One region of the Streptomyces sp. NPDC048254 genome, then DNA from elsewhere that is predicted to be linked to it. Evidence: riboswitches for the same ligand, from Rfam matches in the RefSeq annotation. Region 1 holds a riboswitch; each other region holds the start of a gene.
The links. A riboswitch is a leader RNA that binds a small molecule or an ion and turns the genes downstream of it on or off. The one in region 1 is predicted to bind cyclic di-AMP.
Positions count from the first base shown of each region.

Region 1 (7,579 bases):
GAGACCGCCACCAGCGAGCCGGTCTTGCCGCCGAGCACGTCGAGGTAGTGGTCGACCGGGTCACGCCCGTCCGACGGCCCCGCCGTCTCCAGGATCTGGCCCGTCACCAACCGTTCGAACGCGAGGGCCTGGACCCGCACCGCCTCGGGCCCGAGATCGGCGAGGATCTGCGAGGCGCGGGCGAAGAGGAAGTCACCGGTGAGGACGGCGACCGAGTTGCCCCAGCGGGTGTTGGCGCTGTCGACCCCGCGCCGCACGGCCGCCTCGTCCATGACGTCGTCGTGGTACAGCGTGGCGAGGTGGGTCAGCTCGACGACCACGGCCGACGGCACGACGCCCGGCGCGTACGGGTCACCGAACTGCGCGGCCAGCATCACCAGCAGCGGCCGGAACCGCTTCCCGCCGGCCCGCACGAGGTGCTGCGCGGCTTCCGTGATGAACGGGACCTCACTTTTGGTGGCTTCGAGCAAGCCCTCTTCGACAGCCGTCAATCCGGCCTGGACATCGGCTTCCAGAGCCTGGTCCCGCACGCTCAGCCCGAACGGCCCGACGGTCACGAGGGGTCTCCTGTCTGCTGGTGTCCACTGGCGATTACACGGTTTGTCGATAGGTCGCTGCCATCACTCAAGTCAGCGTATCCGGTCAGGTTTCGATCACCGAGGGCGCCCACCGTTACACCCCGGGCGCTATCGGATCACGACCGGTATGTTTTTGATCAGCCGATACGATCTGACATCCAATGACTTAACAGGAAGTACCGACAGTTGTCGCGAACCGGGGTGTAAGCCGTGTCCCCGACCGAGGCGTGAACCGCGTCCCGGACCAGCGCCGTCACCCAATCGGACGCCGGACCGTCCGACAGGCCACCGGCCATGGACGGTCACACCCTCTCCGCCCGACATCACCTGCCCGGAGGTACCCCCTTCGCCGCCCGCCAAAGCCGACGGGGGCACATCGCGCCGATCCGTGCCCATACCGCCATCCCCATCTCCATCCTCATCCCCTACGAGATCACGCATGAGGACCTCCGCACGCCCTTCGTCTTCCGAACGTCGCCTTCACGCGCACGCGCGCGTGGTGTCCACCGGCGGACGAGACCGCCCATGCACGCAGCTCGCGCCCACCTCCCCGACTCGCGGCCCCATGCGTCACGGGCACGTCTCGGGCGACGGGCGGGGCGGGCCCGCGACCGTCGAGCGGCCGACAGTGCGGCCCCGGTGCAACGCGAGCGCCGGCAGGGCCGGCGTCTCCTGGGACGGCTGCATCTTCCTCCGGACGGCGGCCCTCGCGCCCGAGCCGCTCAAGGCGGTCGCCGTGGCCCGCTCCACGGACGGCCACCATGACAACGACGCGCGGTACGGCGGAGGTTCCGCCCTCACGGTGGACACGCACGCGTGGACGGCCACCTTGCCCGCCGCCGGGTCGGTGAGCCCGCCGCCCCCTCCGCCGACGTGACCGGAATCACGTACGCCCGTCACGTGTGAACTCCTGGCGCACTCCTGGGCCTTCGGCCGCCCGATGGCCTTCGAGGCTCCCGAGCGAACGAAGCCGCCGGGCCTCCACTTCCTCACCGCGCACGATCAGCGGCACGCGCGCGTAGCCGGACCGTGCGGAGTTCACGAGGGCACACCGGAGAGGCGCCCAACCGGATGAAGCGGATGCACAGAATCCGCTGCCGACCCACACCCGATCGGATCCCACCGACTCGCCCCCGACCGAGCCGGAATTCCACCGAATGAGGCAATTCGGACAATCTCGTGAATTGCCTGTGGCGTGGGTCACTCCCCCCATCCCAATCAAGGCAATCCACGCGAATGGCAGCTAGACGCTTTTCCACCGATGCCCGGAAAGACGGATTTCGTAAATCCCTCTTGTCCGATTCGCCGCAATTGCCGTTTCGTGAAGTGGGTCACGTGGCCCGGAGTGCCATAGGGACGGTAAGGCGACCCTTTCTTTCCTTTCCCTGTGGGCGAGTTGGGGCTTGGCAGCCGCAAAGGATCAAGTGCCCCATACTACTCAGATCAAGGTCAATCGGTGTGTTGTGTGAATCAGGTACTTGTTCCGGACATGTGCTCTCGCATACGTTCCCGCTCGCCGGGCGGACGCCGAATCCTGCCGCCGCCCGTCGTGACCCATCGACGAGTCCATTCGCACGGCAGGAGCGGGGAAACCAGGTAAGTCGCCGGACCGGGCGACCGACGTCACCGACGGACGTCGTACCGGAACGGCTAGGGGTTAAGTCGCCTCGCCTCAGGGCGGGCGCGGCCGGGCACTCCCCGGGCCCGAACCCGACAGCTCACCTCGCAGGCGACGGAGAGGAACCACGCCATGTCTGCTGCCGCTCAGCACCGCTGTCCCCGCCGTAACCGCATCATCCGCACGCTCGCCATCGCCGGCACCGGCGCCGCCGTTCTCGCCCTCCCGCTCATCGGGGCGACGGCCGCTTCCGCCGCCACCTCCACCACCTCGACGGCCTCGACGACGCTCGCCGGGTACCCGAACAACCTCGACGGCTGGATCCGCGAGTCGCTCGCGATCATGGCCGAGAAGCACATCCCGGGCAGCTACAACGGCATCTACCGCAACGTGATGCGTGAGTCCTCCGGCAACCCGCAGGCCATCAACCTCTGGGACTCCAACGCGGCCGCCGGCATCCCGTCCAAGGGCCTGCTCCAGGTGATCGACCCGACGTTCAAGACCTACCACGTGGACGGGACGTCGTTCGACATCTACGACCCGGTCGCGAACATCACCGCCGCCTGCAACTACGCCGCCGCGCGGTACGGCTCGATGGACAACGTGCACGGCGCGTACTGACCGGCGCCGTCAGCCGAAGAGTCTCTCGAGGACGACGGCGATGCCGTCGTCCTCGTTCGACAAGGTGATCTCGTCGGCCACCGTCTTGAGTTCGGGATGGGCGTTGGCCATGGCCACCCCGTGGGACGCCCAGTCGAACATGGGGATGTCGTTGGGCATGTCCCCGAAGGCGACGGCCTGTTCGGGGCTCAGTCCCAGATGGTCGGCGGCCAGCGCCAGGCCGGTCGCCTTGGTCACCCCGCACGGCTGGAGTTCGACGGTTCCCGGGCCCGACATGGTGACCGTCGCCAGCGATCCCACCACCGCGCGCGCGGTCGCCGCCAGTTCGTCGTCGGACAGGGTGTGGTGGCGCAGCAGCACCTTGCTGATGGGCGCGCACCACAGGTCGTCGCGCCGGCCGACCCGCAGCGCGGGAAGCGTGGGGTGGGGCATCAGATAGCCCGGCTCGATGAGCGTGAGCCCGTCGACGCCGTCCTGGTCGACCGCCGCATACACCTGCCCGACCTCGGCCTCGATCTTGCCGAGGGCGGTCTCCGCCAGTTCCCGGTCCAGGGTGACCGACCACAGCAATCGGTCCGCGCCGGCGTCGTACACCTGCGCGCCCTGGCCGCAGACCGCGAGTCCCGTGCAGCCGAGGTCGTCCAGGAGGGGGCGCACTCTCGGCGCGGGGCGGCCGGTCACCACGAGATGCCGGGCGCCGGCCCGGCCGGCCCGCGCGAGCGCGGCGAGCGACCGTTCCGACAGGGTGTCGTCGGCGCGCAGCAGCGTGCCGTCCAGGTCGGTGGCGATCAGTGCGTACGGGGTGGGTGCGACCATGATCAGAGAATACGGACAGCACGCCCCTGAGACTCACTGTGCGTTTCGGCCTCAAGTGGCGCCCGCCGTCGCCGTGATGGGGCGTTGTCAGTGGGGCGCGTTACGTTGGCGGTGGGTTGATCGCACCGATCGGACGGGGGCGGGCGTGGTGACGGACGGACCGGAAGACTTCCGGGCGCATCTGCTGGAGGCGGCGACCAGGGTGCTGGAGCGGTTCCCGCGGGAGCTGCGGCCGGAGATCTACGCGCTGTCGTTCCGCATCTGGCGTGTCGAGCACGACGACCGCAGACCGTACGTGGCGATCGGCTACAACACCGAGAGCCAGTACGAGGCCGAACGGAACCCGGCGGACCCGCGCGAGGCGCGCTGGAACTACGCGTGCTGGCTCCTCGACGGCTTCGAGATGCTCGGCAACTGTCCCGAGGACCCGGTCGGCGGCGCACTGTACGCCGAAGAGGTCCGGCGGCTCGGACTCTGGTTCGACGGGGACGGCAGCGACGCCGAACTGGACGCGAAGCATGACCTGTTGGGGCTGCACTTCGCCGACGCGTGCATACGGCTGGCTCAGGATCTGCATGCCGGGGGCCGCATCGAGAAGGTACTCGGGCGGCCGCTGCCGGTGGTGGTCTTCGACGTGTACTGGCCAGGCTGGGAGGTCGAGGCCACGGAGGCGGCCAACCCGCACGAGCTGATCGAGGAGTTCCTGGCCTGGCAGCGGGCGGCCGAGGAGACGTAGCCCCGGAGCCGGGTGGCGGCCCGGCCCCGGGGTGGATGGCGGCCCGGCGCCAGAGGCGGGTGGCGGCCCGGCCCCGGGCGGGGGTGGCTTGCCTCGGGGCGGGTGTCAGGCGTGGGCGGCCGCCAGGTGCTTGGCCAGACGCGGCGAGGCGAACTCCGTACCGCACACGAACCGCATCACCGGTCCGTACGACGCCGCCGCGGGCAGGCCGGTGAAGTACAGGCCGGGCACGGAGGAGACGTATCCGGCGCCGAGTTTCGGGGCGCCGCGGCTGACCGCGACGCGGGTGCGCAGCTCGGGGCCGAGGAAGTCCATCGCCGCGGTGTCCACGCGGTAGCCGGTGGCCGCGACGACGTGGTCGGCGGTGAGCCGGTCGGCACGGCCGTCGTGGGTGCGGACGGTGAGCACGGGGGCGCCGTCGGAGGTGTCGGTGCCGGTCACGCCGGCGACCTCGTGGACCTGGACCTTGCCCTCGAAGCGGTCGCGCAGCCACCAGGCGCCGAGCGGGCCGAGCACCCGGCGGACCAGGTAGTGGCGGGTCCGCGCGGGGAGGTAGCGGTAGGGGTGCGGGTAGTAGCTGAGCGCCCACAGCGACCAGGCCCGGCCGAACGGGGACTCCGGACGCAGCCGGGGCTGGTCCCAGGGCGGGGCGCCGAAGTCGACCTTGCCGCGTCCGCGTGAGACCACCCGCACCTGGGCACCCGCCTCGGCCGCGAGAGCCGCCGTCTCCAGCGCGGACTGCCCGGCCCCGACGACGATCAGTTCCTTGCCGGAGAACCGGGTCAGGTCGTGGTGCTGGGAGCTGTGCGAGACGGGCCCCGCGGGCCCGTCCGCCGCCGCTCCCGCGAGCTCCGCGGGAAGGTGGGCGAGCCCCGACAGACCGGTGGCGACGACCACCGCGCGGGCCGTGAACAACTCCCCCGAGTCCAGCTTGAGTTCGAACCCGGCCGCCTTGTCGCGGTCCACGGAGACCACCCGAACCCGCTCCAGCTCGGGCACCAGCTGCTGCTGGAACCACTCGCCGTAGCCGATGAAGGTCTCCACCGGGATGATGTCCTCGTCGGTCACCAGCCTGCGCAGGCCCGCCGCATCGCAGTAGTCGGCGAGGGTGTGCCCGCGCTGCGGGCAGTCGAGGTTGGAGGCGGCGGGCGTCGACTTCAGGATCATGCCCTCGGGCATGTGCTCGCGCCAGCTGACCATGGGGTCGCCGAAGACCCGGACGGGGATGCCGCGCGCTCGCAGATGGGCGGCGGTGGACAGGCCGAAGGGCCCGGCACCTATGACTGCTACCGGTTGGATCACGAAGTCCCTCCCCAGGAACGTGGTGCCTACTTCGTGGAGGTGCTGGAGCCGCGGCGGTTGGTGCGCCACAGCTGATAGAGGTGCTTCGCGCCCGGACGCACGAAGCGGGCGAGCATCGTGACGAACGGCAGCGGGTCGTCACCCGCGAGCCAGGCCAGCTCGGTCCCGCTCGGCCGCTCGGGTGCGTGCGGCGTCGTATAGCCGCTGCGGCGGTAGGCGAGGAGGGCGGGCAGGTCGATGTTCTCCACGACGTACCGGTGGCCGGCGCGCTGTTCCCCCTCCGGAACGCGGCGTCCGGTCAGATCCAGGTGCATGGCACGGACCACGTCCACCCCCGACTCGCTCTCGAAGAGCCGGAACTGGGCGCCCATGCGCGGGTTGAAGTCGAGCAGCTTGTACTGCCCGTCGCGGCGGTCGAAGCGCAGGTCGAGGTCGATGATGCCGCTGAAGCCGATCTCTTTGATGAAGCGCGCGGCAAGGTCGGCGAGTTCCGGGTTGTCGACGACGTACGCGTTCGCGGTCATGCCCGCATGCGGTGGCCACGAGCGCACCTTGACGCCGGTGAACAGGGCGCGCGGGTTCGAGTCGGCGTCGAAGTAGGCGTGCACGATCCAGTCCTCGGCGTCCTCCCTCGGGAGGTACTCCTGGAGGATGACACCCGGATGGGTGCCCCAGTCACGCGCGAGAGTGAGCAGTCCCTCGCGGGTGGCGATCTTCGTCGTGCCGTTGACGGCGGGTTGACTGCGCCGGACGAACGCCTCGCGGTTCTTGGCGACGATCGGGAAGCGGGCCTTCTCGGCGAAGTCGACGATCTCGTCGTACGACTGCGGGAAGGCTGCCGCCGGACTGGGGATGCCGTGTTCCACACAGAGTTCGTGCAGCCCCTGCTTGCTGGCGAGCCGGCGGGGCAGTGCGGACTCCACGCGCGGGAAGAGGAAACGGTCGCCGAGCGCGTCCTGGTGCTCGGCGATCAGGACGGCGGCCTCCTCGTCGGTGGGGATCAGCACGGTCGGACGGCCGATGCGGCGGCCGATCCGCAGCAGTCCCTCGACCAGATGATCCGGTTCCTCGGCGCCTGTTGTCGGCCACACGAACGCCCGTTTGAGATAACGGGAGGAGGCCGCCGGCGTGTAGGCGTCCTCCGTGATCGCGTACATGGGAACGCCCAGGCGGCCCAGACTGCGAATCGCGCCGACCCCGCCGTGGTGCAGCGGATAGTCGCCGAACTTGACGATCAGGCCCGGCACGTCGCGATCCGCATCGAACGGCACGCTGACGGCATTCCTGGCCACGGGTCCCCCCACGTGTCCCCCCTACGGACCGGACCCACCCCGTCCGTGTCCCCCAAAGGACGCTAAGCCGGAATTGACCCCTCCGACAAGGCCTATTCGGACATTGCGAACTCTTTAGACACTGCCACGACAGCCAACTCACCCGTAACGTGTGGCGCGACCACATGGAATGCCGCGCAACACCAGAGCGACGTGACCACATAGTCGGCCCGGCGCGGCACGGATGAGAGCGAGGCAGCCACCCCATGCCCCCCTTGCCCCCCTTCGAGGTCCCCGAGGGTGACCCCTTCGGCCCGCACAATCTCCCGTATGGCGTGTTCTCGACTCCCGAGAGCACGGAACGGAGGGTCGGCGTCCGCCTCGGCGACCACGTCCTCGACGCCGGCGGCGCGGCTCTCGCGCTCGGCTCCCCGTACGCCTCGCTGCTGGCCCGCCCTACCCTCAACCCGCTGCTGGCCGCGGGCCGCACCACCTGGTCGGACGTACGGCGCGCCCTGACCGCCTGGGTGACCGTGCCCGCGCACCGCGAGGTGCTCGAACCCCTCTTCCACCCGCTGTCCGATGTGGCCCTGCACCTGCCCTTCGAGGTCGCCGACTACGTCGACTTCTACGCCTC
Region 1 covers NZ_JBICZJ010000002.1:83,831-91,409, reverse strand. The annotation lists gene ACGFZQ_RS05575 (polyprenyl synthetase family protein) at 1-557, opposite strand, end outside; gene ACGFZQ_RS05570 (CocE/NonD family hydrolase) at 1,144-1,455, shown strand; cyclic di-AMP (ydaO/yuaA leader) riboswitch at 2,127-2,323, shown strand; gene ACGFZQ_RS05565 (transglycosylase SLT domain-containing protein) at 2,329-2,817, shown strand; gene ACGFZQ_RS05560 (HAD family hydrolase) at 2,827-3,633, opposite strand; gene ACGFZQ_RS05555 (hypothetical protein) at 3,782-4,369, shown strand; gene ACGFZQ_RS05550 (FAD-dependent oxidoreductase) at 4,475-5,671, opposite strand; gene ACGFZQ_RS05545 (ATP-grasp domain-containing protein) at 5,698-6,942, opposite strand; gene fahA (fumarylacetoacetase) at 7,218-7,579, shown strand, end outside.

Region 2 (7,579 bases), on a different contig from region 1:
ACCGGATGTCACCCTCACGAGCACCTCCCGGAACACCTCCTCGACGCTCCCCTGAGCACACGCTCGGGCCTGTTGAGCCCCCGAACGGGCCAACGGGGCCCCAGGGACCCCCCACCTGCACCGAATTCCTTGTGAAGAACTTCACGAAGTTTCCCGACGGGCTGTCATGGCACGGCGTGTCACACCCCCAAAACCCCGCTCACCTGTCATCCCACACGCTCATCCGAGGTGGTCGGGAGGGGTGCGCGAGGCGTCCGGAAGGGCCGTTCGGCAGGAGCAGGCGTCGGTGGGCCGGAGGGTCAGGCGATGGACCAGGCGATGCCGTCCAGGATGTCGTGCTCGCTCACCACGACCTCCGTCGCGCCCACCCGTTCCATGATCGACAGCAGCACGAGGGCGCCGGCGCCGATGACGTCGACGCGCCCGGGGTGCAGGGAGGGGATCGCGGCGCGTTCGGCGTGGGTGGAGTCCAGCAGCCGCTCGGTGATCTCCCGGACCCGGGCGTAGGGGATGCGGGAGTGGTGGATGGCGGCGGAGTCGTACCCCGGCAGGTTCTGGTGGATGGCGGAGAGGGTGGTGACCGACCCGGCCAGACCGACCAGGGTGTGCGCCTCACGCAGCGGCACGGTCCGCTCCGCGAGGTCGAGGGCGCGCTCGATGTCGGCCCGCAGGGCGGCGATCTCGGCTTCCGTCGGCGGGTCGCTGACCCGCCCGTCGTGCACCAGGTGCCGCTCGGTCATCCGCACGCAGCCGACGTCCACGGACCGCGCGGCCCGCACCCGCTCGTCCCCGACGACGAACTCGGTGGAACCGCCGCCGATGTCCACGACGAGGAAGGGCTTGGCGAGGTCGCCGCGGCCCGTCAGCTCCTTCGTCGCACCCTCGAAGGAGAACTCGGCCTCCTGGTCACCGCTGATGACCTCCGGCTCGACGCCGAGGATGTCCAGCACCCCGCGCACGAACTCGTCGCGGTTCTCGGCGTCCCGGGAGGCGGAGGTCGCCACGAACCGCAGCCGCTCCGCCCCGTACTCCTTGATGACCGCCGCGTACTCCCGGCAGGCGGCGAAGGTCCGCGCCAGCGCCTCCGGCGCCAGCCGCCCGGTCCGGTCGACCCCCTCCCCGAGCCGCACGATCATCATCCGCCGATCCAGGTCGACGAGTTCCCCGGTCTCCGGGTTCGCGTCGGCGACGAGCAGGCGGATGGAGTTGGTGCCACAGTCGATGGCGGCGACGCGGGTCATGGCTGGGTGTTCCTCACTCTGTACGTGACCTCGGCCGAGGGTCAGTTCTCTGCGGAGGGCACCACACACGCCCCCTTGGCCCACCACTCGGGCAGCATGGCGATCGCCTCGTCGCCGAGCGGGTTCACGCCGGGCCCCGCCGCCAGCGAGTGCGCCACCAGCACGTGGAGGCACTTCACCCGGTCCGGCATCCCGCCGGCGCTCGGGAACCCCGTCAGCTCCTCGATCTCGTCCCGGCGCCGGATGTAGTCCTCGTGCGCGGCCCGGTACGCCGCCGCCAGCTCCGGGTCGCTCTCCAGCCGCGCCGTCATCTCCTTCATCACGCCGTTGGCCTCCAGGGTGCCGATGGCGGACGCGGCCTTGGGGCACGTCAGGTAGTACAGCGTCGGGAACGGCGTGCCGTCCGGCAGCCGCGGCGCGGTCTCCACGACGTCCGGCTGCCCGCACGGGCACCGGTGCGCGATCGCCCGCAGCCCGCGCGGCGGCCGCCCGAGCTGCTGCTTGAAGGCCTCGACGTCGGCGTCGGTCGGCTCGGTGCGCGGAGTGGAGGGCGGAGGCGTTTGCATGACTGTGTTCTGTGTGGCTTTCTGTCGGTTCACTGGTCGGACGCGTCGGACTTGTCGACGCCGTCCCAGACGTTCGCGTACCAGGGCCGGTCGGCCGCCCCGAGGTAGGCGTGCGCCTGCTTGGCGGCAGCGGGGTCGATCACGATGTACCCCGTCTCCCCCGGCATCACGTAGTGCAGCCGCTCCCGGATCTGCTGCTCGGCGTACGCGTCGTCCTGCCACCGGGCCTTGACGTCCCGCAGCTGCTCGACCCGCTGCCGGGCCTGCTCCTGCTGGCGTTCCTGGTCGGCGATCTCGGCGCGCTGGGAGACGTACTGCCGCATCGGATAGGCGAGCGCGACGATCATCGTGCACAGCACGATCGCGAGCAGCGCGGCGCGGCCGGTGAGCCGGGAGCGGCGGGCCTGCCGCTTGGTCTGGGAGCGGTAGACCCGGGCCGCCGTCTGCTCGCCGAGCAGCTTCAGCCTGGTCGCGGTGGAGAACCGGTCCCGGTCCTTCACGGCCATGTCCCCGCCTCCCGTTCACACGCGCGTACGTCCCCGCACACGGTACGGGACCGGTACGGGGACGTACGTACGACTGGCGCAGCCTTGACCCTTAACGGGTCAGCGGCCCCTGACGGGTCAGCCCTTGAAGCGCGGGAAGGCGCTGCGACCGGCGTACACCGCGGCGTCGTCGAGGATCTCCTCGATGCGCAGCAGCTGGTTGTACTTGGCGACGCGCTCGGAGCGGGCCGGGGCGCCGGTCTTGATCTGGCCGCAGTTGGTGGCGACGGCGAGGTCGGCGATGGTGACGTCCTCGGTCTCGCCGGAGCGGTGGGACATCATGCACTTGAAGCCGTTGCGCTGGGCCAGCTCGACGGCGTCCAGGGTCTCGGTGAGCGAGCCGATCTGGTTCACCTTGACGAGCAGGGCGTTGGCGGCGCCGTCCTCGATGCCGCGGGCCAGGCGCTCCGGGTTGGTGACGAAGAGGTCGTCGCCGACGATCTGGACCTTGTCGCCCAGCTTGTCGGTGAGGACCTTCCAGCCGGCCCAGTCGTCCTCGAACAGCGGGTCCTCGATGGAGACCAGCGGGTACGCGGAGACGAGCTCCTCGTAGTACTCGGTCATCTCGGCGGCCGAGCGGGACTTGCCCTCGAACTCGTACTTGCCGTCCTTGTAGAACTCGGACGCGGCGACGTCGAGCGCAAGGGCGATCTGCTCACCGGGGACGTAACCGGCCTGCTTGATCGCCTCCAGGATGAGGTCGAGCGCGGCGCGGTTGGACTCCAGGTTCGGGGCGAAGCCGCCCTCGTCGCCGAGGCCGGTGGACAGGCCCTTCGACTTCAGGACCTTCTTGAGGGTGTGGTAGACCTCGGCGCCCCAGCGCAGCGCCTCGGAGAAGGACTCCGCGCCGATCGGGGCGATCATGAACTCCTGGATGTCCACGTTGGAGTCCGCGTGCGAGCCGCCGTTGAGGATGTTCATCATCGGCACCGGCAGCAGGTGCGCGTTGGGGCCGCCCAGGTAGCGGAAGAGGGGGAGGTCGCTGGCCTCGGAGGCGGCGTGCGCGACGGCGAGGGAGACGCCGAGGATGGCGTTGGCGCCGAGCGAGCCCTTGTTGTCGGTGGCGTCCAGGTCGAACATCGCCTGGTCGATCAGGCGCTGCTCGGTGGCGTCGTAGCCGACCAGCTCCGGGCCGATCTGCTCGATCACGGCGAGGACGGCCTTCTCGACGCCCTTGCCGAGGTAGCGGTTGGGGTCGCCGTCACGGAGCTCGATGGCCTCGAAGGCACCGGTGGAGGCGCCGGACGGGACGGCGGCACGACCCGTGCTGCCGTCGTCGAGGCCGACCTCGACCTCGACCGTGGGGTTGCCTCGGGAGTCCAGGATTTCCCGGGCTACGACGACGTCGATGGACGGCACGAGCATCTCCTTCTTGGGATGTGACGCTGGTTGTGCGGGCGCACGCGGACCTTGTCGGCCCTTGCTCAGCCTTGCGACTAGAGCCTAACCGTCCCAGGGCCGTCGGCCGTCACGACCGACCGACCCGTGGACACACAGACGGTACTCATTGTTCACGCGCGGAACAAAGGGGGTCCCGATGAAGAACGGAAGAAGAGCGGGTCAAGAAGAAGACCGCGAGAGGCCGCAAAGAGAAACCCCGCCCCGGTGCGTACGGGGGGAGAACGCACCGGAGCGGGGGCCCGTGGGGGACGGGGGCGGCCCTCACGTGGTCCTCACTATGGGGACCACGGCTGTGTGGACGCTGTGGTTCAGCTGGGCGCCGCGTAGTACTCGCGGCGCCTCTCCTGAGACCTACTTCAGGTGCAGCTGCTGGCCCGGGTAGATGAAGTCGGCGTCGTCGACGATGTCCTTGTTCAGCTTGAACAGCGCCTGCCAGCCGCCCTTGACCTTGTGCTTCTCGGCGATCGAGCTGAGCGTGTCGCCCTTGACGACCTTGTACTCGCCGTCGCCCTTCTTGACCTTCTTGCCGGTCGGGGTGGTGACGGTCTTCTTGGCGGCCGGACGCTCGGCGGAGCGGGAGGCGGCCTGCGTGTCGGTCGTACGGCTGCTGGTGCCGCCGCTCGACGAGGAGCTGGAGGAGCCGGCGCTGCTGCCGGTGTAGGCGGCGCTGGACAGGCCCGTGCCGCAGACCGGCCAGGCGCCCTTGCCCTGCGCGGCGAGGACCTTCTCGGCGACCGCGATCTGCTGCGCCTTGCCGGCCTGGTTGGCCTGCGCGGCGTACTGGGTGCCGCCGTACGCGGCCCAGGTGGAGGCGGAGAACTGCAGACCGCCGTAGTAGCCGTTGCCGGTGTTGATGGCCCAGTTGCCGCCGGACTCGCACTGGGCGACGGCGTCCCACTCGGAGGCGGTGGCGGCGGAGGCGGTGCCGGAGGCCATCAGCGGTGCGGCGATGGCGACACCGGTGACACCGGCGAGTGCGGCGGCGCGGGTGGCCTTGGACGGACGACGGTGCTTGCCCTTGCCGGAAAACAGCATGACGGATCCCCTCACCGACGCCTGCGAGGTGAGCTGTCGGGTTCGGGCCGGTTGAGTTGCCCGGCCGCACACCTCACGGTGCGCGGCTTCACCCCGAGCCGGACACGGCAGCCTCAACTACCGGTCCCGGCACTTACCTTGGGTCCCCCGCTCCTGCCTACGGCGCTTGACGCGACGACTGTTCCCGGGGAGTCGCTGGCAGGACTCGGCGTTGCGACGGCCGGGGCTCGTGGTGACGAGCGGCCTTGACCGTAAACAGGCGATCAGGTGAATTTCAAAGATGATCAGGGCTTCTGAGACTCATCCCACACTTTCACCAAAACGGACATTTAACTGCCAAGTAGGGCGACCTGAGATGTCAACTCCCGCTACTTTTCGTCCGTTTCGCTGCTGAGTTTCAGGGTCTGACCGGGGGCGATGTCATTCGGGTCGGCACCGATGTCCGCCTTGTTGGCGGCATAGAGCGCACGCCATCCGCCGTCGAGGCCAAGGGAGTCGGCGATGGAGGCGAGAGTGTCACCGTCCCGGACGGTGTAGGTGCCGGCGTCCCGGGAGGCATGACGGCCGGAAGAAGTCACACTCTGACCGTTTGTCACACTTTCGTCCGCCGAGCCGCCACGGTGCTTGCCGCCACTGCCGACGGCCCCCGTGTCGACCAGATCCCAAGAACTGCCCGTCTGCCAGGAATTGTCCGAGTCGTCGGCTTCGGGCACGACAGGGTTCTCGTTCACCTTCGAGGCATCGGAGCCCTTGGATCCCGACTTGTCCGCCTTCGTGGAGTCGGCAGGGGTGCCCTTGCCGGAGCCGTCGCTCGCACCCGGGGACGGAGTGGCGGAGTCGGAGTCCGTGGCGCCCGAGGCATCCGACGAGGAGTCGGACGAGCCCGAATCCGATGAACCAGATGAATCCGATGAACCAGATGAAGAGGACGAATCCGACAGCCCGGAGGACGAGTCGGAGGAGCCGGACGCGTCGTCCGATCCGCCGAGGCCCGGGTCGACGTTCACCGAGGCGTCGTCCGAGGAGAGCCCGGCGATCAGCGCACAGGTCCGCCAGGGCTTGGTGCCCTGGTCGGCGAGGATCTTCTCGGCGACCGCGATCTGCTGCGAACGGCTCGCCTGGTCCGGCGTGCCGGCGTACTGCTGGCCGCCGTACTCGTCCCAGTCGTCCTGGGACATCTGCAGGCCGCCGTAGTAGCCGGTGCCGGTGTCCATGCTCCAGGAGCCGCCGCTCTCACACTCGGCCACCCTGTCCCAGGTGTTGCCGTCGGCCGCGTTGGCGCTCGCCGCGCCGAGGAGCGGGATGGCGATGGCCGAGCCGGTCACGCCGGCCGCGACGAGGAGAGCCGGAGCCTGACGGGGGCGACGGTGACGACCGTTCCCGGAGAGCATGCGGAAACCTTTCGAGCGACAGCGGTGACCGGCGCGACGGGTCCCGCTGGGGCGCCGCACTGATGGGTGAACGTATAGGCAGACGATCACTTGTCACAAGTTAATGCCGCGCAGATCACGTGAAGATCACAGACTTGAACGCTGGTCATCTTTGCCGGTGAAGGGCCGTGCGGGGCGCCGGGCGGGTGTCGGTGGGGGGCCAGGCGGGTGTCGGTGTTGCTCATCGGCCGGCGGGGGTGAACTGCACGGGGAGCGTGCGCAGTCCGCGCATGATGAGGCCGCCGCGCCAGCGCAACTCGCTCTCCGGCACCGCGAGTCGCAGGTCCGGGAGGCGGGTGAGGAGGGTGGCGAGCGCGGTCTGCCCCTCCAGGCGGGCGAGCGGGGCGCCGAGGCAGTAGTGGATGCCGTGGCCGTAGCCCAGGTGCTGGTTGTCCCGCCGTGCCAGGTCGAGCGTGTCCGGCTCGGCGAACCGCTCCGGGTCCCGGTCCGCGGCGGCGAGTACGACGAGGACCGGGTCGCCGACCGCGATGCGCTGCCCGCCGATACCGAGCGGCTCGGTGGCGAACCGCCAGGTGGCGAGCTCCACCGGCCCGTCGTAGCGCAGGAGTTCCTCCACCCCGGTCTCCAGCAGCCCGTGCTCGCCCGCGGCCAGGGAGTCCTGGAGGCGGCGGCGCTGTTCCGGGTGGGTGAGCAGGGCGTACGTCCCGTTCCCGATGAGGTTGACGGTCGTCTCGAAGCCGGCGAACAGCAGGATGAAGGCCATGGCGGCGGCCTCGTTCTCGGTGAGGTGCTCGCCGTGGTCGGAGGCACGGATGAGCCCGGAGATGAGGTCCTCGCCGGGGGCCGGCTCGGCGGACAGCGCCTCCCGCTTCCGGTGGATCAGCTCGGCCAGATATCCGCGCATCTTCTTCACGGACCGCGCGACCCCGCCCCGCGGCCCTCCGCCGTGCGCTGCTTTTGTGTGTCGCAGCATCATGCCGGCCCAGTCCCGGAAGTCGTCCTGGTCCTCGCGCGGGACGCCCAGCAGGTCGCAGATGGCGTAGATGGGCAGCGGGAAGGCGAACTCGTGGATGAGGTCGGCCTCGCCCCGGTCCGCGAACCCGTCGATGAGCCGGTCGGTCAGCTCCTGCACCCGGGGCGCGAACTCGGCCACCCGGCGCGGCGTGAACGCCTTGCTGACCAGCCGCCGCAGCCGGGTGTGGTCCGGCGGATCGATGTTCAGCAGATGCGTCATCAGCTCGGCCCCGCGCTCCCCGGGGATCCCGGTCTTCCCCTTGGCGTGCGCGGGCTCGTCGTGATGCGCCGGGTTCTTGGACAGCCGGGGGTCGGCGAGCGCCTGCCGGGCGTCGGCGTAGCGGGTGACCAGCCAGGCCTCGACCCCGCTGGGAAGCCGGGTGCGA
Region 2 covers NZ_JBICZJ010000010.1:149,942-157,520, reverse strand. The annotation lists gene ACGFZQ_RS27515 (Ppx/GppA phosphatase family protein) at 300-1,241, opposite strand; gene ACGFZQ_RS27510 (DUF501 domain-containing protein) at 1,283-1,807, opposite strand; gene ACGFZQ_RS27505 (septum formation initiator family protein) at 1,837-2,313, opposite strand; gene eno (phosphopyruvate hydratase) at 2,431-3,717, opposite strand; gene ACGFZQ_RS27495 (transglycosylase family protein) at 4,105-4,788, opposite strand; cyclic di-AMP (ydaO/yuaA leader) riboswitch at 4,792-4,963, opposite strand; gene ACGFZQ_RS27490 (transglycosylase family protein) at 5,157-6,179, opposite strand; gene ACGFZQ_RS27485 (cytochrome P450) at 6,400-7,579, opposite strand, start outside.
Region 2: it holds a riboswitch for cyclic di-AMP, as region 1 does, so the genes downstream of both, ACGFZQ_RS27495 (transglycosylase family protein) here and ACGFZQ_RS05565 (transglycosylase SLT domain-containing protein) in region 1, are expected to answer to the same signal.

Region 3 (7,579 bases), on a different contig from region 1:
ACGCTCGGCGGGCGGGCCGAGTTCGACGGTGTCGCCGGCGTCGAGTTCGTGGGCCGTGTCGCCGTCGTGGAAGGTCAGATGGCCGTCGAGGACCCAGACGAGCTGTCGTACGAAGGCGAAGGCGGCGGCCGGGTAGGGCACCCGGGCTCCGGCGGGCAGGCGGATCTCGGCGATCTCCGCCGGGAAGCGCGGTCCGGTGATCTGGCGGCGCCGGTAGCCGGTGCCGGGGTCGCGCCACTCGGCCGCCTCGGCGCCGCGCCGCACCCCCGCGGTCTCGGCCATGGTGTCCTGGCCGCCTTCGGCGAGGGTGAGCAGGGACGCGACGCTCAGCTGGAACGCGGCGGACAGCTTGCCGAGGACGACGGCGGTGGGGCTGCTCTCGCCGCGTTCGATCCGGCTGATCATCGCCGGGGAGACACCGGACGCGTCCGCGAGCTGCGCCAGGGTCCAGCGACGGCGTTCCCGCTCGGTGCGGACGCGGGCCGCGATCCGTGCCGCCAAGGAGTCCGCCGACGGATCTACTATGTTGGACATGGATCCAATATACGAGAGAGACGGGACGGTGACGGTCCGCCCGGCCCGCCCCGGTGACACGGAGGCCGTGCGCGCGATCCGCAACCACGCGATCGAGCACTCGACGGCACTGTGGACCGAGACCCCGCAGTCCCCCGTCGAGGGAGCGGCCTGGCTCGCCGTCCATCTGGCGCGCGGCTCGGCGTTCGTGGCCGAAGTGGCCGGCGAGGTGGCCGGATTCGCGGTGTACGGGCCGTGGCGGGAGCTGGACGGCTACCGGCACACCGTGGAGGACTCGGTCTACGTCCGCGAGGACCGGCACGGACTCGGCATCGGCTCGGCGCTGCTGGGCGCCCTCATCACCGCGGCGCGCGCGGCCGGCCACCACATCGTGATCGCGGGCATCGAGGCGGAGAACACCGCGTCGGTCCGGCTGCACCAGCGGTTCGGTTTCGAGCATGCCGGCACCGTCCGGGAGGTGGGCACCAAGTTCGGCCGCTGGCTGGACCTCACGCTCATGCGGCTGCCGCTGGCCTGAGACGGCACCGCGCGCGGGGGTACGACCGATTAGGGTGACCGCGTGGCGAGAGTGCGGTTGAGTGTGGCCGAGCGGCGGGAGGAACTGCTGCGGGCCGCCATCGAGCAGATCGAGGCGCGGGGCGTGGCGGCGGTACGGATCGCCGATGTCGCCTCGGCCCTCGGGGTGAGCAACGCCCTGGTGCTGTACCACTTCTCGACGAAGGAGAAGCTGGTCGCCGCCGCCTTCGCCTACGCCGCCGAGGACGACCTGACGCATCTGCGCAAGCTGCTGGGCCGAGGTACGTCGGCGTCCCGCCGGCTGCGGGCGGCGGTGCGCTGGTACGCGCCGACCGGGCAGGCCAAGGGCTGGCGACTGTGGATCGAGGGCTGGGCGGTGGCACTGCGCGAGCCCGCCCTGCGGGAGGTCACCAAGAAGCTGGACCAGCAGTGGAAGGCGGCGATCGCGGAGGTCATCGCCGAAGGGGTGGCGGCCGGCGAGTTCCGGTGCCCCGACCCCACGGCCGCGGCGCTGCGGCTGACCGCCCTGCTCGACGGGCTCGCCGTCCAGCTCACCTCGTATCCGGGCGCCCTGTCGCGCTCCCGGGCGCAGGAGTGGGTCGACGAGGCGCTGGCGCGCGAACTGGGGCCGGCCGAGGAGCAGTAAGGGGCGGCTCACCAGGCTGCCGCCCCTTACGCGCGTGCCGCCCCTCACGCGCTCTTCCCGCCCTCAGGCCACGGAAGCGATCCGCATCTTGATGTCGTCCGGGGAGAGCGCTCCCTTGGCCGTCACGTGGTCGCCCGACGACTCGCCGCGCAGCCGTCGTCCGATCCACGGCACCAGGTACTCACGGGCCCAGTGCACGTCGTCGCGGCGAACCTCCAGAGTGCCGCGGGGCGGCAGCGGCGGCCACGGCTGGTCCGGGTCGGCCGGCACCTCGACGCCGAGCGCCTGGCCGGCCCGCAGCGCCACGCGGGTGTGCCCCTCGGGAGACAGGTGCAGCCGGTCGCCGTCCCAGGCCCGCCGGTCCTGCACGGTCTTCAGGGACCACAGGTCGAGGACCGGGCAGCCGTACCGGTCGGCGACGGCCCGGACATGGCCGTTGTAGGTGGCGATCTTGCCGCGCAGATGCTTGAGGACGGGCACGCCCCGGGTGTCGAACCCGGTGGTCACCAGAACCGTGCCGACGGCCTCGGTCAGTTGGGCCACGGCCCGCTCGAACCGCTCGGCCACCTCGTCGGGATCGGTGCCGGGGCGGATGATGTCGTTGCCGCCCGCGGAGAAGGAGACCAGGTCCGGGGCGAGTTCCAGGGCCTGCGGCACCTGGTCCGCCACGATCTGGTCGAGCAGTTTCCCGCGCACCGCGAGGTTGGTGTACTCGAAGTCGCCCTCGGGCTGCCGGTCCGACAGCAGAACCGCGAACCGGTCCGCCCAGCCGACGAACGCCCCGTCGGGGCCAGGGTCGCCCACGCCCTCGGTGAAGCTGTCCCCCACCGCCACGTACGACCCGATCACTGATGCATTGTCACTCTTCGAATCGTCTGCCACGTCGGACCATGATTCACCTTCGACTGTGACCTACGCGACCGTAATAAGGGCTTGACGAACGGTGAGATAAGACACGCCTAAATACTCGACCAAGCCAGGAATAAGCCTCCGAACAGTGGTGTTGAAGCGTCGATCGCCCGAAGGCCGGACCCGGGGATCGGGGGTCCGGCCTTCGGAGTGCGTGTCAGATCAGCGGGGTTCAGGGTCAGCCGACGGCGAGGCCCTTGGAGCGGAGGTAGCCGACCGGGTCGATGTCGGAGCCGTAGTCGGGGGTGGTCCGGATCTCGAAGTGGAGGTGCGGGCCGGTGACGTTGCCGGTGGCACCGGAGAGGCCGACCTGCTGGCCCGCGGTCACGGTCTGGCCGACCGAGACGGAGAGCGCGGAGAGGTGGCCGTACTGCGCGTAGTAGCCGTCGGCGAGCCTGATGACGACCTGGTTGCCGTAGGCACCGCCCCAGCCCGCCGTGACGACCGTGCCCGCGCCGACGGCCTTGACCGGGGTGCCGGTCGGGACGACGAAGTCGACGCCGGTGTGGTAGCCGCTGGACCACATGCCGCCGGCCACGTGGTAGCCGGTGCCGACGGTGCCCCCGGCGACCGGGAGGGTGAATCCGGAGGCGGTCGTCGTCGACGCGCCCGAGGAGAAGGCCGTGTTCGAGGACGACGACGAGGAGGGGGCGGAGGACTGCGAGTCGGGCCGCGGCTGGGACCGCGTATCGGACCAGGAGTCCGAGGTCGGGGTCTCCGTGGTCGCGGCGTGGCGGCCGCCGAGCGTGAGCTTGAGACCGGGGTGGATCAGCGAGGGGTTGTCGCCGACCGCCTGCCGGTTGTCGGCGTAGAGCCGGTGCCAGCCGCCGTTGACGTTGTGCTCGCGGGCGATCTTCGAGAGATAGTCGCCGGGCACCACCGTGTAGACGCGGTGCGCGGAATCGCCGGTGCCGGAATCCTGAACGGCGGACTTCTGGGCGGCGGCCTTTCGCGCAGCCGTCTTCTCGACGGTCGGCAGCGACTGCGTGGCCTTTTCGGAAACGGACTGCGAGGTGAGCGCGTGGGCGCCGGTGGCCCCCATGAGCGGCAGAGCCAGCGCGGCGCCACCGGTTCCGGCGACGGCCATCGAGCGGGTGAAACGCTGGGTCTTGGGGCGGCGGTGCTTACCCTTCGCGGGCATGACGCATTCCTCTCCGGCGCCTGCGGGGTGAGCTGTCGGGTTCGGGCTGGAGCTGCCCGGCCACGCGGGAAGACGTGGCTGCACCCCTAGCCGTCCCGGGAACCGGAACAGGCGGTCATACCTGGTGGGTCCCCCGCTCCTGCCGGGCACGGGTGAGTGTGTGTGGGGACTCCGGACGGCGGCAGGATTCGGCGTTCCGTCCGGATGCGTGGCGAACGTAAGCGAGTAGGACGTACGTAAACAAGCGGTCGGTTCCGTCTGTCCGAGTTTCGCTTGATCCGTTACGGGAATCCCGGTCACCCTCCGTGAATTCCCGTCTTACGCATTTCTCCAATCCCCTTGAAAAGCACCGGAATTACGTGAACATGACGCGCGACGGACGGTCACGAATATGACGCTCCTCACGCACGTCACGCCACGTCCCCTTATTCCGCACGGAGTTGCAATTAAGGCGCTATATCGGACAGAAGGCTCAGATGCGACGCAGCCGGAGAACCGTCGCATCCAGGTCGCCGCGCAGCTCGGTGCGCAGCCCGTGGTGCAACAGAACGGCACCTCGATGCACTTCACCCGTTTCACGGCATTCGTACGACGCCGTCGGGTCGAGGCCCCGCAGGCGCAGCGCCGGCATCGGCTCGCCGTAGCTCTGCGCCTGGAGCCAGGCGAGGACCACGGTCTCGTCGCCGAGCGTGTACTGCACCGCGCTGAGCCCGCCGGCCGGCGGCCGCAGCCGGAACTGGTCGCCGCGCTGCACCAGGGGCCTGATGTCCTTGTAGAGCTCCACCCAGCGGCCGGCCTCGGCGAGCTCCTCCTCGGTCCACTGCGAGAGGTCGCCGCCAACGCCGAGCGCCCCGGCCATGGAGCTGACGAAGCGGAAACGCAAGCTGCTGACCCGGCCGTTGAGCTGGTGGTTCGGGCTGTCGGTGACCCAGGCGGACATCACCCGGGCCGGGTGGATCTGACTGAAGCCGTGCTGGATGGCGAGCCGGTCCAGCGGGTCGGTGTTGTCGGAGGTCCACACCTCGTCGGTACGGCTCATGATGCCGAGGTCGATCCGGCCGCCACCGCCGGAGCAGGACTCGATGGCGACGTTCGGGTGGGCCGCCCGGATCCGGTCGAGCAGGGCGTACAGCCCGCGGACGTGGTCGACCCACAGCCGCTGCGGGTACGGCTCGCCGGGCCAGCCCGCGTCGGTGAAGCAGCGGTTGAAGTCCCACTTGACGTAGTCGATCGGGGCACTGGACAGCAGGGTGTCGAGCTGCTCCCAGAGGTACTCCTGGACGTCCTCGCGGGCGAGGTTGAGGACGAGCTGATTGCGCAGTTCCGTCCGCTTTCGTCCCTGCTGGTACTGCACCCAGTCGGGGTGCGCGCGGTACAGGTCGCTGTCCGCGTTGACCATCTCGGGCTCGACCCAGATGCCGAACTGCATGCCGAGGGCGTGTACGTAGTCGGCGAGGGGCTTGAGGCCCTTGGGGAAGCGGTCCGGGTTGGGCGTCCAGTCGCCGAGGCCCGCGCGGTCGCTGGTGCGGGCACCGAACCAGCCGTCGTCGACCACGAACAGCTCGACGCCGATCGCGGCGGCCCGCCGGGCGAGGGTGGCCTGCTGCTCCTCGGAGATGTCGAAGGTGGTGGCCTCCCAGGAGTTGAACAGCACCGGCCGGTCCCGGTCGGCGTCCGGGATGACGTACGCCCGTTGGTAGGCGTGCCAGGCGCGGCTCGCCCCGCCGAAGCCGCCGTCGGTCCACAGGCCCGCGAAGACCGGGCTGGTGTAGGACTCGCCCTCGGCCAGCATCAGCAGGCCCGAGTCGTCGTAGCCGGCGCCGCCGGTGATCTGCACGCGCGCGTCCGGGAGTTGGGCGACCGCGATCCGCCAGGAGCCGGACCAGCCGAGGGCACAGCCCCAGACCTCGCCGCGCTCCTCGGTGGCGTCGGTGTCGAGGGCGACCCAGGGCAGGTGCTGGTGGCTGGTGTGGCCGCGGCGGCTGCCGATCACCTTCTCGCCGTAGGTGAGCGGGGCGCTGGTGAGGCGGGACTCGGCGGCCCAGCGGCCGTGCAGCTGGGAGAGCCGCCAGCCCTCGCGGTCCGGGAGCGTCCAGGCGGCGGGGTCGGCACGCAGCAGCTCCAGGCGCGCGTCCCCCTGGTTGTCGACGGTCACCCAGCGCTCGACGACGTCGCCGCGCATCCGGTAGTGCAGGGTGATGAGGATCCCGTCGTCCCGGAAGCGAAGGCGGAGCCCGTCACCGTCCGCGGCCTCCCCGCCGTCGCCGTCCGTCTCGTACGACTCGAAGGTCCACTCGGTGCCGCGGCGCTCCTCGGTACGCACGGACAGCGCGGGGCGGACGAAACGGGGACCGCCCTCGACGGGGTACTCCTCACGGCCGTCCAGCGGGGACTCGAACGCCCAGTAGCCGGGCAGCGCCCGGGTGCTGAGCTCCTCGGCGTCGGCGAGCCCGATTTTCGCGCCCCAGTGCAGGTGGAGCAGTTCGTCGTCCTCCGTGAGGTGCAGCGCGTAGCTGCTGCCCGGGCCCGACAGGAGCCAGGTACGACCGTTTTCGGCGATGTCCACCACGAGAAACCTCACACAGGTGCCAACAGATCCGCTCAAGCACCAACATCATCAAGGGCACGGGCCCCGGAGGCAACGCCTGTGGACAACTCATTGCCCGCGGAAACCGATGTCGTATCGTCGACCCAGTGCCCGTCGACGAGCAGCGCCGACGGGGCCGGCCGGGAGGAGCCCCCGTGACGCAGCAGGTCCCGTCCACCGAGCCCGAGCTGGCCGGTGTGCGCAACTTCCGTGACGTGGGCGGCCTGCCGACCGTGGACGGGCGGCGGGTCCGGCACGGCGTGCTCTTCCGCAGCGGGCACCTGGCGCACGCCACGGAGCAGGACGCGGAGTTCCTCGCCTCCCTCGGCCTGCACACGATCTTCGACTTCCGCAACGCGGCCGACCAGAAGCTGGAGGGCCCGGACGTCGAGCTGCCCGGCGTGCGGAACCTGAACCTGCCGCTGACCGACCCGGCGCACGGCGCCGAGTTCTGGACGATGGTCCGCGAGGGCGACATCGAGCAGCTGCGCGGCCTGCTGGGCGACGGCAAGGCCGCCAACCGGATGGTCAGCTCGTACCGCACGATCGTCAGGGACCGCACCGACGAGCACTCGCGTGTGCTGCACGGCCTCGCCGAGGACAGCGTCCCGGCGCTGATGCACTGCGCGGCCGGCAAGGACCGGGCGGGCGTCTCGATAGCCGTGACGCTCCTCGCGGTGGGCGTGGAGCGGGACGCGATCCTCGCCGACTACCTGGAGTCCAACGCCAAGCACCGCCGCTACAAGGTGCGGCGCAGCGGCGGCGGGGACAGCGCGTACAGCCCCGAGGTGATGGAGCTGCTGGGCCCGCTCTTCGAGGCCCGTGCGGAGTATCTGACGGCGGCCTTCGAGAGCATCGAGGAGACGTGGGGTGACGTCGACACGTACCTGGAGCAGGGCCTGAAGCTCGCCCCGGAGACCCGCGAGCGGCTGCGCGGGCGCCTCCTCGACTGAGGCCGGGCGCGGACCGGAGCGCTCAGCCCTTGCCGCCGACGGCGAACAGCAGGTAGAGGAACGCGGCGAAGACGTGCCCGACGGCGATGTAGATGATCAGCCGGACCCACAGGGCCCGGGGGAACTTCTCCTCGATGTTGCTCACGGCAGCTCTCCAGTGATCGGCCCCAGGCACAGCGCGGCCAGGGGACTCTGCAGCAGGGTGTGGACGAACAGCAGCTCGACCCCGTCGTGGTCCTCGGCGGCGAGCCGGTGCGGGGTGAGCGAGTCGAAGTGGGCGCTGTCGCCGGGCG
Region 3 covers NZ_JBICZJ010000003.1:503,244-510,822, reverse strand. The annotation lists gene ACGFZQ_RS11985 (helix-turn-helix domain-containing protein) at 1-534, opposite strand, end outside; gene ACGFZQ_RS11980 (GNAT family N-acetyltransferase) at 533-1,051, shown strand; gene ACGFZQ_RS11975 (TetR/AcrR family transcriptional regulator) at 1,094-1,696, shown strand; gene ACGFZQ_RS11970 (SGNH/GDSL hydrolase family protein) at 1,760-2,545, opposite strand; gene ACGFZQ_RS11965 (peptidoglycan DD-metalloendopeptidase family protein) at 2,784-3,746, opposite strand; cyclic di-AMP (ydaO/yuaA leader) riboswitch at 3,751-3,911, opposite strand; gene ACGFZQ_RS11960 (alpha-galactosidase) at 4,219-6,315, opposite strand; gene ACGFZQ_RS11955 (tyrosine-protein phosphatase) at 6,489-7,286, shown strand; gene ACGFZQ_RS11950 (DUF6126 family protein) at 7,309-7,431, opposite strand; gene ACGFZQ_RS11945 (XRE family transcriptional regulator) at 7,428-7,579, opposite strand, start outside.
Region 3: it holds a riboswitch for cyclic di-AMP, as region 1 does, so the genes downstream of both, ACGFZQ_RS11965 (peptidoglycan DD-metalloendopeptidase family protein) here and ACGFZQ_RS05565 (transglycosylase SLT domain-containing protein) in region 1, are expected to answer to the same signal.

Region 4 (7,579 bases), on a different contig from region 1:
GTTCTGTACGTCCTGTACGTTTCTTACGGAGAGTCCGGCCGCTGAGACAGCTCAGCCGCGAGGAGGGGTAACGCCATGACCCGACCGTCCGCCCGCTATGTCCTGCCCGAGTTCACCGAACGCACCAGCAGCGGGACGCGCACCCTGGATCCGTACTCGAAGCTGCTGGAGGAGCGGATCGTCTTCCTCGGCGCGCCCGTCGACGAGATCTCGGCCAACGACGTGATGGCGCAGTTCATGTACCTGGAGCACGCGGCTCCGGAGCGGGACATCTCGCTGTACATCAACTCGCCGGGCGGCTCGTTCAGCGCGATGGCCGCGATCTACGACACCGTCCAGTACGTCACCTGCGACGTGGAGACGATCTGCCTGGGGCAGGCCGGGGCGTCGGCCGCGGTGCTGCTCGCGGCGGGCACGCCGGGCAAGCGGTCCGTGCTGCCGGGTGCGCGCATCGTGCTCCAGCAGCCGTCGCTGCCGCAGCCGGTACAGGGCCAGCCGAGTGATCTGGCCATCCAGGCGGCGGAGTTGGACCGGATCCGCGCACTGCTCGAGGAGCTGCTCGTCCGGCACACCGGGCGGACACCGGCCCAGGTCAACCAGGACCTGGAGCGGGATCTGATGCTGGACGCGCCGGCGGCACTGGCGTACGGCCTGGTGGACCGGATCGTACCCAGCCGCAGGACCTCGCTCGGCCTGCCGGACGCGGGGTGAGCGGCCGATGCTGCCACCGGAGCTGCCTCCGCTGCCCGCGCTGACCCGCGCCGAGGGCGAGTTGATCGACCGTTATCTGGACGTGGTCGACCTGCTGGGCCGTATCAACCCGGCGCAGAACGAGGACACCTATCGTGGACTGCGCGCCGCGCAGGCGCTGGTGCGCGCCGCGTCCGAGCTGCGTGACGCACTCGCCCTGATGCATCGACGGGGCGAGACGGAGCTTCACGGGGACACGCTGGCACGGGCGTTGCGGGTGCTCGACGGTGAGCGCCGGACCGCGCGCGTCGCACTCCCGCCCGACTGCGTACGGTGACGCCCGGCGAAGTCCGCAGCGACGCGTCCACCGGTCGGCCGGGCCGGAGTTGAAACGACCCAAAGGAGTTACCGCCGTTCGGCGGAGGATGGCGTGGTTTTACCTGACCGCCGGGGCCGCTCAAGGTGCGTGCTCAAAGCTACCCGCGGAGGGCTTCGGCGCAGGTCCGGGGCTACGTCGGGCAGTTGACGACTAATCGAACACAGCGCTGTCCACCCGAACGGGTGGGTGGTGAGTAACCCCACAAATCTCCGGTTCCGTTGGGATTTTCGGACAGGCGTGAGTGAAGATCCCTGTCTGACGACAAGCCCCCGCCACAACGGCGAGGCGATCCGGGCGGACGCCGAGTCCTGCCGCCGCACGGATGCCCGGTCGACGGAAGTGGATCGGCAGGAGTGGAGGACCCAAGCACGACGGGTCGCCGGCACGGTCGCACCATGACCGGGCCGCGCAGCCCTTGGGGTGAAGCCGTGACAACGCGGCCGGGCAACTTCGCCAGCCCGAATCCGACAGGTCATCCTTCACAGGCGGCTGACGAAGGGTTGCGCATGACTGCGCTCAATCGTGTCCCGTCGCTGATGGCGCGGGCCGGCACGGCCTCGGCGCTCACCATCGCCGCCGTGGGCGGCTCCATCGTGATCCCGGGTGTCGCCTCCGACGCCTCGGCCGCCACGATGGGGACGAAAGCACTCCAGGTCGCGGCCTCGAAGAAGGGCTCGCCCTACAGGTGGGGTGCCACCGGGCCGAACCGGTTCGACTGCTCCGGGCTCACGCTGTACTCGTTCAAGAAGGCGGGCAAGAAGCTCCCGCGTACGGCGGCCCAGCAGTACAACAAGACCCGTCACATCTCGGCCGGCAACCGCAAGGCCGGGGACCTGGTCTTCTTCCACTCGGGTTCCAGCGTGTACCACGTCGGCATCTACGCCGGGAAGGGAAAGATCTGGCACGCCCCGAAGACCGGGGACGTGGTGAAGCTCCAGAAGATCTGGACGCGGAGCGTCTGGTACGGCCGGGTCAGCTGACCCACCCAGCGGCCGGCCGGCGGGAACTCGGGGCTACGGTTCCTGCTGGCCGGCGGCGGTGACCGTGCCGGCCGGGACTGCCCAGGGCAGTTGGATGAAGACGGTCTTGCCGCCCTCCCGGGTGGGGCGCACCCGGAGCTTGCCGCCGCACTCCGCGGTGAGCCAGCGGATGATGACCATGCCGCGCCCGTTGTCCTGCTGGACCGCGGCCGGGAGTCTCTTGGGGAAGCGCGGATGGCTGTCCGTGACGCCGATGCGCAGCTGTTCGTCACGGTCGAGGACGAGTCCCACCGTGAAGGTGGGTGACTGCCCGAAGGTGTGCTGCACCGCGTTGGTGGCGAGTTCGGAGACGATGAGGCGGATGGTGTCCGCGGTCTCCGTCTCCGGTGGCAGCCCCCATTCCGCGAGGATGCCCAGCACATAGGAGCGGGCCGCGGAGACCGAGGCGGGATCGCTCGGCAGAGTGATGGATGCTTCCAGGTGGTCTGCCATGGCGACGTCGTCCCTTTCCCACGGGACCGGAGCCCGACACGGTGCGGATGGTTCGAGTACGGTCCCGGACTGGTGCTTCTTCGTCAGACTGCCATTACCAGGGCGGTCAGGGGAGCGATCCACCAAGATATGCATATATCTGTCGCTCGATGCGGTGAACTCTGCGACCTCAGAGCGTATTTGGGCGGCCCGGAAGGAGTAAGGAGTAGCCCATGCAGAACGGTCCCGCGGTACGCCGCCGGAAACTGGGCGCCGAACTGCGCACACTGCGCACCGGCGCCGGCCTCACGAGCGGTGAGGCCGCCCGTCTGGTGGGCTGGCATCAGTCGAAAGTGAGCCGGATCGAGACCGGTGCCAGCGGTGTGAAACCGGCCGATGTGCGGTTACTCCTCGACGCCTACGGCGTGATCGAGGGGCAACTGCGCGAGTTGCTGCTGGTGTTGGCGGGGTCGGAGGACACCGCCGGGCGGCACCACTGGTGGCACGCCTATCGTGGGGTACTGCCGCCCACCTACCGGGATTTCATCAGTCTGGAGTCGCAGGCCAGCGCGATGCGCACGCTGGAGACCTCGGTCGTACCGGGGCTGCTGCAGACCCCCGAGTACGCGCGTGCCGTGACCCGGGCGGCCGTCGACGGGCTCGACGAGGAGGCCCTGGACGCCCTCGTGAAAGTGCGTCTGGCCAGGCAGGACGTCCTGCGCAACCATCCGCCGCTGGAGCTCAGCGCGGTGCTTGACGAGGCGGTGCTGCGCCGGGAGGTCGGCGGCCCCGGCGTGATGGCCCGACAGCTGGAGCGGCTGGTGGAGGCGGCCCGGCTGCCCCAGGTACGGCTCCAGGTGCTGCCGTTCTCGGCCGGGGCCCATATCGGCATCACCGGGCCTTTCGTAATCTTCTTATTTCCGAGCACTTCTGATCTGGATGTGGTTGTTCTCGACCAGTTGACGAGTAGCCTCTACCTCGAACGGAAAGAAGACCTCCAGGCCTACGCGGAGGCCTTCAACGCCCTTCAGGTCCACGCCCTTTCGCCCGAGGACTCGTTGGATTACATCGCCGGGATAGGTGACGGCGCGTAAGGAGGCACCATGACTGCACTGCCTCGGAACGTACCTTCAAGTGCTGATCTGCACGGACTGCGGTGGCTGCGCAGCAGCTACAGCACCGGAGCGAACAACTGCGTGGAGACGGCACGGCCGCGCTCCGGTCGGCTGACCGGACTGCTCGCCGTGCGCGACTCCAAGGATCCGGCCGGACCCGCGCTGCTCTTCTCCCCCGAGAGCTGGGTGGGTTTCGTGTCGGCGCTCACCGGCTGATCAGCCCGTAACCGACTCCGTATCCGCATTCGGTCAGGACCCGGCCGTGTCACGCCGACTCATGGTCGTGTCTCACCGATCACCTGTACAGCGCGTTCGATCTCGGCCCCGGAGAGGTCCGCCCGGGCGGTCAGCCTGAGCCGTGAGATGCCGTCCGGCACGGACGGCGGACGGAAACAGCCCACGGCCAGGCCTGCCGTACGGCAGTCGGCCGCCCAGCGCACGGCCCCCTCCGGGGACGGGGCCCGCACGGAGACCACCGCGGCGTCCGGACGCACCGCTTCCAGACCCGCGGCGGTCAGCCGTGCGTGCAGCTCCGCGGCCACCTCACGGGCCCGCACCGCACGTTCGGGCTCACGGCGCAGCAGCCGTAGCGCCGCCAGGGCCGCGCCCGCCGCGGCGGGGGCCAGGCCGGTGTCGAAGATGAAGGTCCGGGCCGCGTTCACCAGATGGTCGATCACCCGGGCCGGGCCGAGCACGGCCCCGCCCTGGCTGCCCAGCGACTTGGACAGGGTCGCCGTGACCACCACGTCCTCGGCGCCGGACAGCCCGGCCGCCTGCGGCGCGCCCCGCCCGCCGTCCCCGAGGACCCCGAGCCCGTGGGCGTCGTCCACGAGCAGCCCGGCGCCGCGCTCCCGGCAGGCCGCGGCCAGGGCGGCCAGCGGTGCCGCGTCGCCGTCCACCGAGAACACCGTGTCGGAGACGAGGACCGCGGGTCCCTCATGGGTGCCGAGCGCCTTGCGCACGGCGTCCGGGTCGGCGTGTCCGACGACCTGGGTGGCGCCCCGGGCCAGCCGGCAGCCGTCGATCAGGGAGGCGTGGTTGAGGGCGTCGGAGACGATCAGGGAGCCGTGCGGGCCGAGGGTGGTGACGGCGGCGAGGTTGGCGGCGTAGCCGGAGGAGAAGACCAGGGCCGCCTCGAACCCGCAGAATTCGGCCAGCTCGCGCTCCAGCTCGGTGTGGAGTTCGGTGGTGCCGGTGACCAGCCGGGAGCCGGTGGAGCCGCCGCCCCAGGTCCGGGCCGCCCCGGCCGCGCCCTCGGCGACCTCCGGGTGGTGGGCGAGGCCCAGATAGTCGTTGCTCGCCAGATCCAGCAGCGGCGAGTCGGCGGGACGGGGGCGCAGGGTCCGTACCAGTCCGGCGCGGCGGCGCAGTTCCGCCTGTTCGTCGATCCAGCCGAACGCCATGGCTCCTCCGGAGAATTTGTAGGCAGTGGACAGACCCTAGCGGGACCACCAGCCACCCACTGTGTGGCAATACCCACACCCAGAATTATCAGGCACAGGATCAACACAGGTCAGGGGCTGTATCACACCCTAGACTGAAGATCGTTTCTCACGGTCACCGTTGCCGCCCCGACAGCCGCACACCGCGTAGGACTGACAGGCCTGGCAGGCCGGGCTCGCAAGGCGGCAGCCGGTGCCGGGCAGGCACCGCGCTCAACCCACTGCGGCTGCGAACCGACGCCCCAGACTGTAGGTGCACAGCGCACGGATGCCGATGCCCTGACCACAGGGCGCTTCGGTCCCCCGGGAGCCGGACGACGGGCCGTCGCCGTCGGAGCCCCCGGAGCTGCCTCACTCCCCCGCCGGCCGATCCCGTCGGAATGTACGCCGCGAACTGCCCCGCCCAGTGACACCGTGGTCCAGCGTCAAGGCCGTCGTCGTCGAGGATGTACGCCTTGGCGAGGAGATCACTGAAGGCGTCGGCGGCGCGAGGGCCCCGCCCCGTCATCCATGAACACGTGCAGCGTCAACCTCATGTATTCAGCTATGAAAGTGATCTGACGTCCCGACAGGAGAAGGGTGCCTCCCACCTGCGATGATCTGACTGCTGAGATCAAGAACGTCGCGGAGAAGAGCCACCCAACAGGTGCAGGTTACCGAATGGGATCACCGGCTTGCCGTGCGGGCCGACGGCAAGAACCTGATCGGCCACGCGGGCGTGGTGCTGCTGCGGAAGGTCGCCGGCCGCACCGGCTTGGCCGCCGCGCTGAGTGCGGCGTTGCCGAAGGGCGCCGGGCCGGCGGGACCGGGGCATGGCGCTGGTCCAGCTGGCCTGTGCGATCGTGCGCGGCGCGACGAACGTCCTTCAGGCCGAGCAACTCCAGTACCACTGGCGTGCGGTGTTCGAGCGGCCGGTTTCGGACAGCACCCTGCGCCGCGCCCTGGCCGCGATCGACACCCCGGTCGCAGCCAGGGTGGAACGCGCCCGTGCCGCGATACGCCGCGTGGTGTGGACGCTGCTCGCCCTGCGGCCCGGCGGTTTCCCCTGGATCCGGGTGTGCGGCCGGGAGCTGACCGGCTGGTACGTCCTGGACCTGGATGCGGCCATCGTGACCTGCACCAGCCGCAAGGAAGGCGCGGCGGGCACCTTCAAGGGCAGCTTCGGTCACATGCCGCTGGGGGCGGGGGTGGCCAACACCCGTGAGTGCGTCGCCATGCTGCTGCGGCCCGGCAACGCGCCACCGAACGATGTCGACGACCACAAGAACGTCCTGGCCTCGGCGTTTCGGCAGCTCCCGCTGCCGCTGTGGTCGAAACTGCTGGTGCGGATCGACGGCGCGGCCTTCAGCCACGAGGTCCTGGACCATCTCCAGAGTCTGACCACCAGCCGGCGACGGGTGCGCTGGGTGACCGGCTGGGCCAGCAACGCCACGGACGAGCAGGCCATCGCGCACATCGTGCCCACCGCCATACCCAGCATCGAAGGTCCCCACCTGCTGAGGCGTCTCGGCGCAGCGCCGAGCGGTGGCCCCGACCGGCGTGTCGCCCCAGCCGGCCGCGGCAAGCAGGTCGTACCAGCCGGGACCGGCGCCGTAGGGCAGATGGCGGCGCTGAGCGCGTAGGCCAGGGCCAGACGCGGGAGCAGGGCGTGCACCTCGTCGGCGAGCCCGGCCGGGAGGCTCTCCCGGGGCTGAGAGTGCGCAGCACCGGGATCCAGGTGCGCCGTGAGCCTCCCCAGGAGGATCAATCCGTGTCGTCGGTCTCTGCTGTGAGCCACAGCTCGAAACAGTTCCGACGGGCCAGTTGCATCACTCCGATCGTGGCGCGGCCTGCCACGCCTGCGCGGGGACCGAAGACCTCGATGAGGAGGTCGGTGGCGCCGGAGGCGACCTGGTGGACGTCCTCGAAGTCGGCGGTGCACACGACGAAGCAGAGGGCACGGACCATGGAGGTGACCCTGTCGAGGGAGCCCAGGGCGAGCCGGATGCCTCCCAGAGCGTTGATCGCGGCGGCACGGGCGGCCTCCCGGCCCTGGCTGAGCGTGAGGTCGTCGCCCAGCCGGCCGGGGTGGAGGATGGTGCCGGTCCGGTCTTCCGGGGTGTACCCGCTGAGGAAGAGCAGGCGGCCGCTGCGGTGGAAGGCCTTGACGGTGCCGTAGCGGCCCCCGTACGGGGGATCACGGAAGTCGGGAATCTCCAGGCCGAGACGGGCGGCGCGGATCTCGGCGCTCTCGAGGTTCTCACCGGCGTTCACGGGCGGTCCAGCAGGCGTCGTGGAGTGGTGACGAGGATGCGGTGGACGGCCTCGGAACCGACCTGGCGTTCCAGAGCGGGTGCGATACGGCGGAAGAGGTGCTCGTAGCCGAAGCCTCCGTTGTGCAGGAGGTGGGACTGTGTCCACACGTCGCAGCCGATCACGAGCTGGTCGGTGTGTCCTTCCGACAGCAGCCATTCGGCCATGTCGAGGCGTTCGTGGTCGGCGGGCGAGCGTAGGTCGGGGCTG
Region 4 covers NZ_JBICZJ010000032.1:29,965-37,543, forward strand. The annotation lists gene ACGFZQ_RS49055 (ATP-dependent Clp protease proteolytic subunit) at 76-711, shown strand; gene ACGFZQ_RS49060 (hypothetical protein) at 719-1,027, shown strand; cyclic di-AMP (ydaO/yuaA leader) riboswitch at 1,359-1,572, shown strand; gene ACGFZQ_RS49065 (C40 family peptidase) at 1,576-2,049, shown strand; gene ACGFZQ_RS49070 (ATP-binding protein) at 2,083-2,541, opposite strand; gene ACGFZQ_RS49075 (helix-turn-helix domain-containing protein) at 2,754-3,614, shown strand; gene ACGFZQ_RS49080 (DUF397 domain-containing protein) at 3,624-3,851, shown strand; gene ACGFZQ_RS49085 (8-amino-7-oxononanoate synthase) at 3,911-5,038, opposite strand; gene ACGFZQ_RS49090 (hypothetical protein) at 5,890-6,699, shown strand; gene ACGFZQ_RS49095 (RidA family protein) at 6,821-7,330, opposite strand; gene ACGFZQ_RS49100 (phosphotriesterase) at 7,327-7,579, opposite strand, start outside.
Region 4: it holds a riboswitch for cyclic di-AMP, as region 1 does, so the genes downstream of both, ACGFZQ_RS49065 (C40 family peptidase) here and ACGFZQ_RS05565 (transglycosylase SLT domain-containing protein) in region 1, are expected to answer to the same signal.